Regions from separate parts of the Rhizobium sp. N324 genome, predicted to be linked through region 2. Evidence: predicted binding sites of a transcription regulator. Region 2 holds the regulator's gene; the other holds the start of a gene.
What was found. The regulator PhoB, encoded in region 2, activates phosphate uptake and scavenging genes when phosphate is short. The targets are predictions, from matches to a motif close to TGTCATNNANCTGTCAT.

Region 1: phnF (phosphonate metabolism transcriptional regulator PhnF) is a predicted target of PhoB. The motif match lies at 1,587-1,603, and genes of this name have one in related genera.

Annotation. Positions count from the first base shown of each region.
Region 1 covers NZ_CP013630.1:228,704-234,032, forward strand. Annotated here, with positions in the region: gene AMK05_RS01045 (carbon-phosphorus lyase complex subunit PhnI) at 1-427, opposite strand, end outside; gene phnH (phosphonate C-P lyase system protein PhnH) at 432-1,040, opposite strand; gene phnG (phosphonate C-P lyase system protein PhnG) at 1,040-1,516, opposite strand; gene phnF (phosphonate metabolism transcriptional regulator PhnF) at 1,627-2,364, shown strand; gene AMK05_RS01065 (2,3-bisphosphoglycerate-dependent phosphoglycerate mutase) at 2,405-3,040, opposite strand; gene dapB (4-hydroxy-tetrahydrodipicolinate reductase) at 3,062-3,886, opposite strand; gene AMK05_RS01075 (ABC transporter ATP-binding protein) at 3,902-5,329, opposite strand, start outside.
Region 2 covers NZ_CP013630.1:562,561-567,889, forward strand. Annotated here, with positions in the region: gene pstA (phosphate ABC transporter permease PstA) at 1-1,295, shown strand, start outside; gene pstB (phosphate ABC transporter ATP-binding protein PstB) at 1,312-2,127, shown strand; gene phoU (phosphate signaling complex protein PhoU) at 2,172-2,885, shown strand; gene phoB (phosphate regulon transcriptional regulator PhoB) at 3,023-3,706, shown strand; gene AMK05_RS02775 (IS4 family transposase) at 4,038-5,192, shown strand.

The sequences.
Region 1 (5,329 bases), 330 kb from region 2:
CGGGCGCCTCGACCGCCTCGTCTGAAAGCAGGGAGGGATCGAGCAGACGGTGCGTATAGTCGAAGGTAGGCCCGAGAAGCTGGCCGCCCGGCAGATCCTTGTAGGTCGCCGAGATGCGTCGTTCGATCGTCATATCAGCCGTGTCGAGCGGCCTGGAATAGCCGAAACGCGGCAGCGTCGTGCGGTAGGCGCGCAGAAGGAAGATCGCCTCGATCATGTCGCCTCGCGACTGGCGCACCGCGAGGGCGGCGAGGGTGCGGTCGAAAAGCGAGGCTTCGGCCATTACCCGGTCGACGGCGAGGGCCAGCTGCGCCACGATCTGGTCGATGCCGATCGCCGGCAGCGAACGGTCGCCGCGGCGGCGGTCGGCCAGCAGGCGGTGGGCATTGGCGATGGCGGCCTCGCCACCTTTGACGGCAACATACATGAGCTCAGATCTCCGTTGCTGTGATCTTGGTGGTGCGCGGCAGGCAGAGAAAACGCCCGCCCGATGTCAGCACGATGTCGATGCCGCGCGGGAAGAGCGCGCGGTTCTCGGTCCAGAGCCGCAGGAAAGTCTCCGGCAGGCCGACAGGCGCAATTTCCGTCACACTCTGAATACCGGGACCCATCAGCGCCAGCCTGCGCCCACCTTCGAGTTCGGAAAGTTCGATCACGAGCGTCGTCGAACGGTCGGGATATTCCTGCGTGCCTGAGGCGAAGAGGCTGAAGGGACAAAGCGCGGTGCCCGCTTCCGTGAAGGCGAAACGCGCCTCGGCCTTCTCCGTGGTCAGCGGCGCGCCGGTGTGGAAACCGAGCCACTCCGGCACGGCCGATTTCGCCAACCCCTGGGAAAGCCAGACCGGCGTGTCGTGGTCGCAAAGTGTAAGAGCGATCGCGCCCGCGGCAACGCCGAGCGGCAGAGGCGGCGCAGCCTCGGGCTGGACGGTCTGGATCGTGCCGGGGCGGGCCATGCCGTCCATCAGCATTTTGAAAACGCTCTGGGCGTGGAAGACCGGGTCGGCAAAACCGCCGGTGAGAGCTTCTGTCTTCAGGCCCATCAGTTGTCTCCCCTGACCATGGTGAAGAAGTCGACGCGGGTCGCCGCCGTCTCCTCCGCCTTGCGGCGTTCGGCAGCGGCGATCCGCTCAGCGATCGGTAAAAGCAGCGCCCGTTCGACGAAATCCTTGGTCGCCTCCTCCTGCCAGAGTGCGTCGAAGATCGCCGCAAGCCGGGCCTTCTCACGGTCGGTGCCGAGCGCCTGGGCATGTCCGACAGAGCCGGAGTCGAGCCGGACCGTGGCCCGGGTCACCGTCACTTCGCCGAGGTTGAAGGGGGCGCCGCCGCCGCCGATGCGGCCGCGCACCATCACCAACCCGGTCTGCGGCCCGCGCACCGGATGCGTTGCGGGCTTTTCCGGCAAGGCATCCCAGACTGCCTGGAGTTCGCTGCGTTCCGCGCGCGCCAGCAGATCGGCGGCGCGTTTGCGCCCGGATGCCGTCTGTGACGCAGCGTCTGTCCTGTCCGCCGATATCATCGCCACTTCCTCTTAAATATCTATTGATATAGACAACCATACAAGCTATACCTACGCTTAAATCGATGTCGTGACAAGCGTGTGACATCGGGCACGGGAATGGGGGCGGAATGGCGGGATTGAAGCAGGTGCAAAGGCAGACCGGCGTGGCGCTCTGGCGCCAGATTGCCGACCGGATTCGTGAGGCGATCGGCAATGGAGCCTATGACGAAACCGGAATGGTGCCGCCGGAAACGGTCCTGGCGCTGCAATTCGGCGTCAACCGGCACACGGTGCGCAGCGCCCTGGCGGCCTTGGCGCAGGAGGGGATCGTCCGCGCGGTACAAGGTCGCGGCACGCTGATCGAGCGCAAGGAGCGGCTGAATTTCCCGATCACCCGGCGCACCCGCTTCACGTCAGGCATCGGCGACCAGGCGCGCGAGATGCGCAGCCTACTGCTCGATGAGGTGCAGGAGGAAGCAGGCGCCGAGGTCGCCCGCTGGCTGGGTCTGAAGCAGGGAGAGCAGGTGATCCGGCTGGAAACATTGCGTCAGGCGGACAAGCGGCCGGTGTCAAAAGCGACGAGCTGGTTTCCCGCCCAGCGCTTCGCCGGGATTGGTGAAGCCTATCGCAAGCACGAGTCGATCACCAAGGCCTTTGCCGATCTTGGCCTGCCGGACTATGTCCGTGCGACGACCGAAGTGACGGCCGCCCATGCGAATACGGCCGATCTGGCCGATCTGGAACTGACGCCCGGCGCGATCCTGCTGATCGCCAAGGCGATGAACACCGATCTTGACGGTGTGCCGGTGCAATATTCGATCAGCCGCTTTGCGGCCGACCGAGTGCAGTTCACGATTGAGAACTGAGGGCAGCCTTCCCTGTCGGAACAGGGAAGGCAAATTGCATTCAATGCGCGCCGGACATGTCGCCGAGGACTTCCTTCGACGCCACGGTCGAATCCGCCTTCAGCGTGTAGACCATCGGAACGCCGGTCGCGAGATTGAGGGCCAGCACGCCTTCCTTGGTCAGCTTGTCGAGCACCATGACCAGCGAGCGCAGCGAATTGCCGTGTGCGGCGACCAGCACTTTCTCGCCCCGAAGCACGCGCGGCAGGATTTCGGTGAGATAATAGGGCCAGACGCGGGCGCCGGTGTCGCGCAGGCTTTCGCCGCCGGGCGGCGGCACGTCGTAGGAACGGCGCCAGATGTGCACCTGTTCCTCACCCCATTTGGCGCGGGCATCGTCCTTGTTGAGGCCGGAGAGGTCGCCGTAATCGCGCTCGTTCAACGCCTGGTCGCGGATCGTCGGGAGATCGGGCTGACCGACCTTGTCGAGGATGAGCTTCAGCGTGTGCTGCGCGCGCACCAGCACCGAGGTATAGGCGACGTCGAATTTGATGCCGTATTCGGCAAGTGCGGCGCCGCCGGCATTGGCTTCCTCGATGCCGAGCGCCGTCAGATCGGGATCCTTCCAGCCGGTGAAGAGATTCTTCAGGTTCCAGTCACTCTGGCCGTGGCGAACGAGGACGAGGGTTCCGCTCATGAATATGCCTCCGATATGTCGTTATTGGGAAGAAAGCCCGAGCACGTCGAGCATGGAATAGAGACCCGGCTTCTTGTCGCGCGCCCAGAGTGCGGCCTTGATGGCGCCGCGCGCAAAGATCGAGCGGTCGGCAGCGCTGTGCGACAGGGTGACGATCTCGCCTTCGCCGGCGAAAAGCACGGAATGCTCGCCGATGACGGAGCCGCCGCGCAGGGTCGCAAAGCCGATCGTTCCGGCTTGCCGGGCGCCCGTATGACCGTCACGTATGCGAACCGATTTGGCGGCGAGATCGATATTGCGCCCCTTGGCCGCGGCCTCGCCGAGCAGAAGGGCGGTGCCGGACGGCGCATCCACCTTATGCTTATGGTGCATTTCCAGGATTTCGATGTCCCAATCAGCAGGCTCGAGCGCCCGGGCGGCCTGCTCGGCGAGCACGCTGAGCAGATTGACGCCGAGGCTCATATTGCCTGACTTGACGATACGGGCATGGCGAGCTGCCGCCTCGATCCTGGCATTGTCGTCGTCCGAGCAGCCGGTGGTGCCGACGACATGGACGATGCGGGCCTGCGCGGCGAGCCCTGAAAATTCCACTGTCGCCGCCGGCGAGGTGAAGTCGAGCACACCCTCGGCGTCGAGGAAGGCCTGGAGCGGATCGTCGCCGATGATCACGCCCGTCGGGCCGAGACCGGCGATCTCGCCGGCATCCTTGCCGATAAAGGGCGAATCGCTGCGTTCGACCGCGGCATGCAGTGTGGCGCCCTCGATCGAATGGATGAGCCGGATCAGCGTCTGCCCCATGCGCCCGGCTGCGCCAACCACCACCAGTTTCATCGCAGCATCGCTCATGTCAGTCTCACCAGGTCAGTTTGAATCGGAAGCCGAAGGCCGCTGCAGATTGTTGAGGCGAGCGTAAAGACCGTCGCTGACCTTCGCAAGCGTCTCGTGATTGCCTTCCTCGACGACGCGGCCCTGCTGCATGACGACGATCTTGTCGGCGCGCACCACGGTCGAAAGCCGGTGGGCGATGACGACGACGGTGCGTCCGGTCATTGCCTCGTCGAGCGCCTTCTGCACGGCCGCTTCGGATTCGGTGTCCAGCGCCGAGGTCGCCTCGTCGAGCAGCAGGATCGGCGCATTGCGCACCAGCGCGCGCGCAATCGACAGCCGCTGACGCTGGCCGCCCGAAAGCGTCACGCCGTTTTCGCCGACCGGCGTGTCGTAACCCTGCGGCTGTGCCGAGATGAAGTCATGTGCATAGGCAAGCCGGGCTGCCGCTTCCACCTCGGCATCGGTCGCTTCCGGCCGGCCATAGCGGATATTGTCGCGGATCGTGCCCTCGAACAGGTAAGGCTGTTGCGAGACATAGGCGAGCTGATGGCGCAGCGACTTCTTGGTGATGTGGGCGATGTCCTGTCCGTCGATCAGGATCTCGCCCTCGCGCGGATCGTAAAAGCGCGGAATGAGGTTGATGACCGTGGATTTGCCGGCACCCGAAGGGCCGACCAACGCCGTGGTCGCGCCGCCCTCGGCGATGAAACTCACACCGCTCAGCACGCTCTCATTGCCGTAGCCGAAGGAAACGTTGCGGAATTCGATCCGCGCTTGCGTCACGGTCAGCGGCTTTGCATCCGGCAGGTCGCGCTGGCGCGGCTCCATGTCGAGCAGTTCGTAGATCATCCGCGCGTTGACGACGGCCCGCTCCATCTGCACCTGCAGACGGGCAAGCCGGCGGGCCGGATCATAGGCAAGCAGCAGCGCCGTGACGAAGGAGAAGAAGGCGCCCGGCGGCACATTGTAATAGATCGAGCGGTAGGCGGCATAGGCGAGTACGCTGGCGACGGCAAAGCCCGCGAAACTCTCGGTCAGCGGCGAGGTGCGCTCGGAAAGCCGGGCAATCCGGTTCGCCCTGTTTTCGGCGCCCTTGATGAGCTTGGTGACCTTGCGTTCCAGCTCGTCTTCCATCGTGAAGGCTTTGACGATGGCGATGCCCTGGATCGTCTCCTGCATGGCGCCGAGAACGTGGCTGTTCAAATGCACCGCCTCGCGCGTTGCCGAGCGCAGCCGCTTGGAAACATAGCGCAGCGCATAAAGCAGCGGCGGCGCCATGATGAACACCGCAAGGCTGAGCAATGGATCCTGGAGGATCATTACTGCCAGCAGCGAAACGAAGGTCAAAAGGTCGCGCACCGACGAGGTGATCGTCAGGTTGAGCACGTCGCGGATGCCGCTGACGTTCTGGCTGACCTGCGCGGCGATATGAGCGGAGCGGGCCTCGCTGAAGAAGCCGAC
Region 2 (5,329 bases):
GCGTCACCATCTCCAAGGCGCCGGCGCGCCGCGATATCGGCATCAAGCGCCGCTACGCCGCCGAGCGCCGGTTCCAGGCCTATGGCATCGCCGCCATCGCCTTCGGCCTCGTCTTCCTGTTCATCCTGCTGTGGACCGTGATCGGCAAAGGCTACACCGCCTTTCAGCAGACGGCGATCACCCTGCCGATCGAATTTTCCGAGAAGACGATCGACCCCAGCAACAAGCGTGCGACCGACCCTTCGGTGCTGATCGCCGCCAACTATCCGGTTCTGCTGCGCGATGCGATCGTCAAGCAGCTGAATATCAACGCCTCGAGTAAGCCTGACGTGCGCGATGCATCCGCCATGCTTTCCAAGGGGGCGCCGATCCAGCTGCGCGACATGGTCGTCGCCGACCCGTCGATCATCGGCAAGACGGTCAATGTCACCGTGCTCGCCGACGCCAATGTCGACAGCGCCAACAAGGGCCAGATCGATCTTTCGGTCGATGAGAAGAACCGCAAGGTCAACGACAAGCAGGTTGGCTGGATGAACGAGCTGAAGGCGAGCGGCGCTCTGCACAAGCAGTTCAACACCGGCCTCTTCGTCAACGGCAATTCCAGCCGTCCGGAGGCCGCGGGCCTTGGCGTCGCCCTCATCGGCTCGCTCTACCTGATGCTGATCGTGCTGGTGCTCGCTCTGCCGATCGGCGTTGCCGCCTCGATCTATCTCGAGGAGTTTGCGCCGAAGAACCGGTTGACGGATCTGATCGAGGTCAACATCAACAATCTCGCCGCGGTTCCCTCGATCGTCTATGGTCTGCTCGGCCTTTCCGTCTTCATCAACTTCGTCGGCCTGCCGCGTTCGGCGTCGCTGGTCGGCGGCCTGGTGCTGACGCTGATGACCCTGCCGACGATCATCATCGCGACGCGCGCGGCATTGCGCGCCGTGCCGCCGTCGATCCGCGCCGCAGCCCTCGGCCTCGGCGCGTCGAAGATGCAGATGGTGTTTCACCATGTTCTGCCGCTCGCCATGCCCGGCATCCTCACCGGCACGATCATCGGCCTGGCGCACGCGCTCGGCGAAACCGCGCCGCTGCTCCTGATCGGCATGGTCGCCTTCGTCGCCAACGCGCCGATGACACCGCTCGATCCCTCGACGGCCCTGCCGGTGCAGGTCTATATGTGGGCCAACGAGGCCGAACGGGCCTTCGTCGAGCGTACTTCGGGTGCCATCATCGTCCTGCTCCTGTTCCTGATCGTCATGAACATGGGCGCCATTCTCTTGCGTCGTCGCTTCGAGCGCCGCTGGTAAACGGAGTTACAAGATCATGAACATGTTGACGGAAGCTGCAGTTGAAAAGGCGCTGGATCAGAAGATGAGCAACGTCCCGTATAAGATGATCGGCCAGGATGTCTCGGTTTACTACGGCGAAAAGCGCGCGCTTTTCGATGTGAACCTGAACATTCGCGAAAACACCGTAACCGCGCTGATCGGCCCGTCGGGCTGCGGCAAGTCGACCTTTCTGCGGAGCCTCAACCGCATGAACGACACGATCGACGGCTGCCGCGTCGCCGGCAAGATCACGCTGGACGGCGACGATATCTATGATCCCGATATCGATGTCGTCGAACTGCGCGCCCGCGTCGGCATGGTCTTCCAGAAGCCGAACCCGTTCCCGAAGACGATCTACGAAAACGTCTCCTACGGCCCGCGCATCCATGGCCTTGCCAAGTCGAAGGCCGATCTCGACCAGATCGTCGAGACCAGCCTGCAGCGCGCCGGCCTCTGGAACGAGGTCAAGGACCGCGTGCATGAATCCGGCACCGGCCTCTCCGGCGGTCAGCAGCAGCGCCTCTGCATTGCCCGTGCCGTCGCCGTCAGCCCCGAAGTCATCCTGATGGACGAGCCCTGCTCGGCGCTCGACCCGATCGCCACCGCCAAGGTCGAGGAGCTGATCCACGAACTGCGCGAAAATTACACGATCGTCATCGTCACCCACTCCATGCAGCAGGCCGCGCGCGTCTCGCAGCGCACCGCCATGTTCCACCTCGGCAATCTGGTCGAGGAGAACGACACCGACAAGATGTTCACCAATCCCGACGATCCGCGCACCCAGGACTATATCATGGGCCGCTTCGGCTGATTTTGGCGTCACCAAGCCTTCCCGTTATTCGAGGATAAAGCCCCATGGCATCGACACATATTTATTCTGCCTATGATGATGATCTGAAGTTCCTGTCCCGGCGGATTTCCGAAATGGGCGGCCTGGCCGAGCAGATGGTCGCCGAATCCGTCCGGGCGCTGGTCAACGGTGATACGGCGCTGGCCCAGAAGGTCATTTCCGACGACGTGATCCTCGATCACGCCGAGCGTGAAATCGGCGACAAGGCGATCGTCACCATCGCCCGCCGCCAGCCGATGGCCGCCGACCTGCGCGAAATCATGGGTTCGATCCGCATCGCCGCCGATCTCGAACGCGTCGGCGACCTCGGAAAGAACACCGCCAAGCGCGTCATCGCCGTGCAGAGCACCGGCGTTCCCCGCAAGCTGGCCCGCGGCCTCGAGCATCTGTCCGAGCTGGCGCTCGTCCAGCTCAAGGAAGTGCTCGACGTCTACACGACACGCGCCGCCGACAAGGCGAGTGCGATCCGCGAGCGCGACAACGAGATCGACGCGATGTACACCTCGCTGTTCCGCGAGCTCCTGACCTACATGATGGAAGATCCGCGCAACATCACCAGCTGCACGCATCTTCTCTTCTGCGCCAAGAACATCGAGCGCATCGGCGACCACGCCACCAACATCGCCGAGACCATCTATTACATGGCTACCGGCGCACAGCCGGAAGGCGACCGTCCGAAGGACGACAGCGCCAACACCGTCGGCGCGGTCACGGAATAACCGCCTAAACCAGACGATTGCGTGCGCGCCCATGTGGGGCGCGCAAAGAGGTCGCAGCCATTTTTTGTGAATTTGCGCAGGATGCATTGCTTAAATCACCCCCGGTTTAAGGATCATGCGCGAGGAGACCGACACGCATGATCCCGAGAGTTGCAGTTGTTGAAGACGAGGAAGCCCTGAGCGTGCTTCTCCGCTACAATCTCGAAGCTGAGGGCTTCGAGGTCGATACCATCCTTCGTGGCGACGAGGCCGAAATCAGGCTTCAGGAGCGCACGCCCGACCTTCTCATCCTCGACTGGATGCTGCCCGGCGTCTCCGGCATCGAGCTTTGCCGGCGCCTGCGCATGCGGCCGGAAACCGAGCGGCTGCCGATCATCATGCTGACGGCGCGCGGCGAAGAGAGCGAACGCGTCCGCGGGCTTTCCACCGGCGCCGACGATTATGTCGTCAAGCCCTTCTCGACCCCCGAGCTCGTCGCCCGCGTCAAGGCGATGCTGCGCCGCGCCCGTCCGGAGGTTCTCTCCACCGTGCTGAAATGCGGCGATATCGAGCTCGACCGCGAAACCCACCGCGTCCACCGCAAGAGCCGCGAAGTCCGCCTCGGCCCCACCGAATTCCGCCTGTTGGAATTCCTGATGTCGTCGCCGGGCCGGGTCTTCTCCCGCTCGCAGCTCCTCGACGGCGTCTGGGGCCACGACATCTATGTCGACGAACGCACCGTCGACGTCCATGTCGGCCGCCTGCGCAAGGCGCTGAACTTCTCCAACATGCAAGACGTCATCCGCACCGTCCGCGGCGCCGGCTATTCGATGGAAGCCTGAGCCGCCATCCTGCCGCCGTCCGGGCGAGGGAGCCGCGTAACGCAAAACGCGGCCGATAGATCACCGCACGCTGCGGTTCCTGCCGCGGACGTTCCCCCACCCTCCGTCGTCCTCGGGCTTGACCCGAGGACCCATGCGGGTGGGCACTTCGTTTCTGTTGAACTGACAAGGCGACCGCGGTCGACAAATTCAAGCGCAGCGCTTGCGGCATGGATACTCGGGTCAAGCCCACTGCTGTCCGGTTAAAATATCTGGACAGGTTGCATGGCATTGATTCTATTCGTTTTCAGACGTTTCGCGGCGTTCTGGACACGAATTGGAGATCAATGTCATGCGGCACGAGAATAGCGTTTTTCACCAGCTTCAACAGTATATTCCGTGGGCGGTGTTCGATCGTCTTGTGGACAAGCATAATGCCGACCACCGGGTGCGCCGGCTGACGGCGAAGTCGCAGTTCCTGGCGCTGCTTTTTGGCCAGTTGTCGGGCGCTGCCAGCCTGCGCGAGATCGAGGCCGGCTTGCTCAGCCACGAGGCGAACCTTTATCACCTGGGCGCTCGCAGTGTGGCCCGTGCCACGCTGGCGGATGCCAATGCCAAGCGCCCGGCAGCCTTGTTTGCCGATCTGTTCTCCGTCATGGCTGCCCGTGCCAGTCGAAAGATACGCCGTCATATCGGCGATACGCTGCGTATATTGGATGCCACACGCGTCCAGGTCTCCTCGCTGTATGGCGGCTGGGCCGACATGGTTGGCGGCAAACGGGCCATCAAACTGCATGTCTGCTACGATCCGCACGCCGACGCGCCGCTCGCCATGACGCTGACCGGTCAGAGGACGAACGACATCATCCCGGCCAGGGCGATCGACATTGCTGCGGGCGTCACCTATGTCTTCGATCTTGCCTATTACGATTTTGCCTGGTGGGCCGAGATCGATAGAAAGAGCGCCCGTTTCGTCACCAGGCTGAAGAGCAATACCCTCGTCGCCACGATCGCCGAACAGCCAGCCGATGAAGCTGCGGGCATTCTCTTCGACAGGATCGGGCTCCTGCCGCAAAGGCTCGCCGGTTCCCGGCAGAACCCCTTTCAGGATCCGGTGCGCGAGATCGCCGTCCGCATCAGGACCGGCAAGGTCATCCGCCTCATCACCAACGACCTCGACGCTCCGGCAGCCGAGATCGCCACCCTTTACAAGCAGCGTTGGCAAATCGAACTCTTCTTCAAATGGATCAAGCAGAACCTGAAGATCCGGCATTTTCTCGGAACCTCGGAAAATGCCGTGCGCATCCAGGTCTTCGTCGCGCTCATTGCCTATCTGCTGCTGCGAATGGCCCAGGCAGCCCAGAAAGACATCGCTCAGCCGCTCGCATTCTCAAGGCTCGTGCGCCTCAACATCATGCATCGCAGGGCAATCGGCGCCCTGCGAAGACCGCCGGCAATCACCAAAGCAGATCCACGGCAATTATCACTGCCCATCACCGCAAGTTAAACCGGACAGCAGTGGGTCAAGCCCGAGTATGACGGAGGGTGAGGGAGCACGAGCAGCAAGAAGCGAGAGGTCTGGAGCAATTCCAACAAAATGGGCGAACGGTTTTGCGTGGAAAGCGCGGAAACAAATGGCGGCAA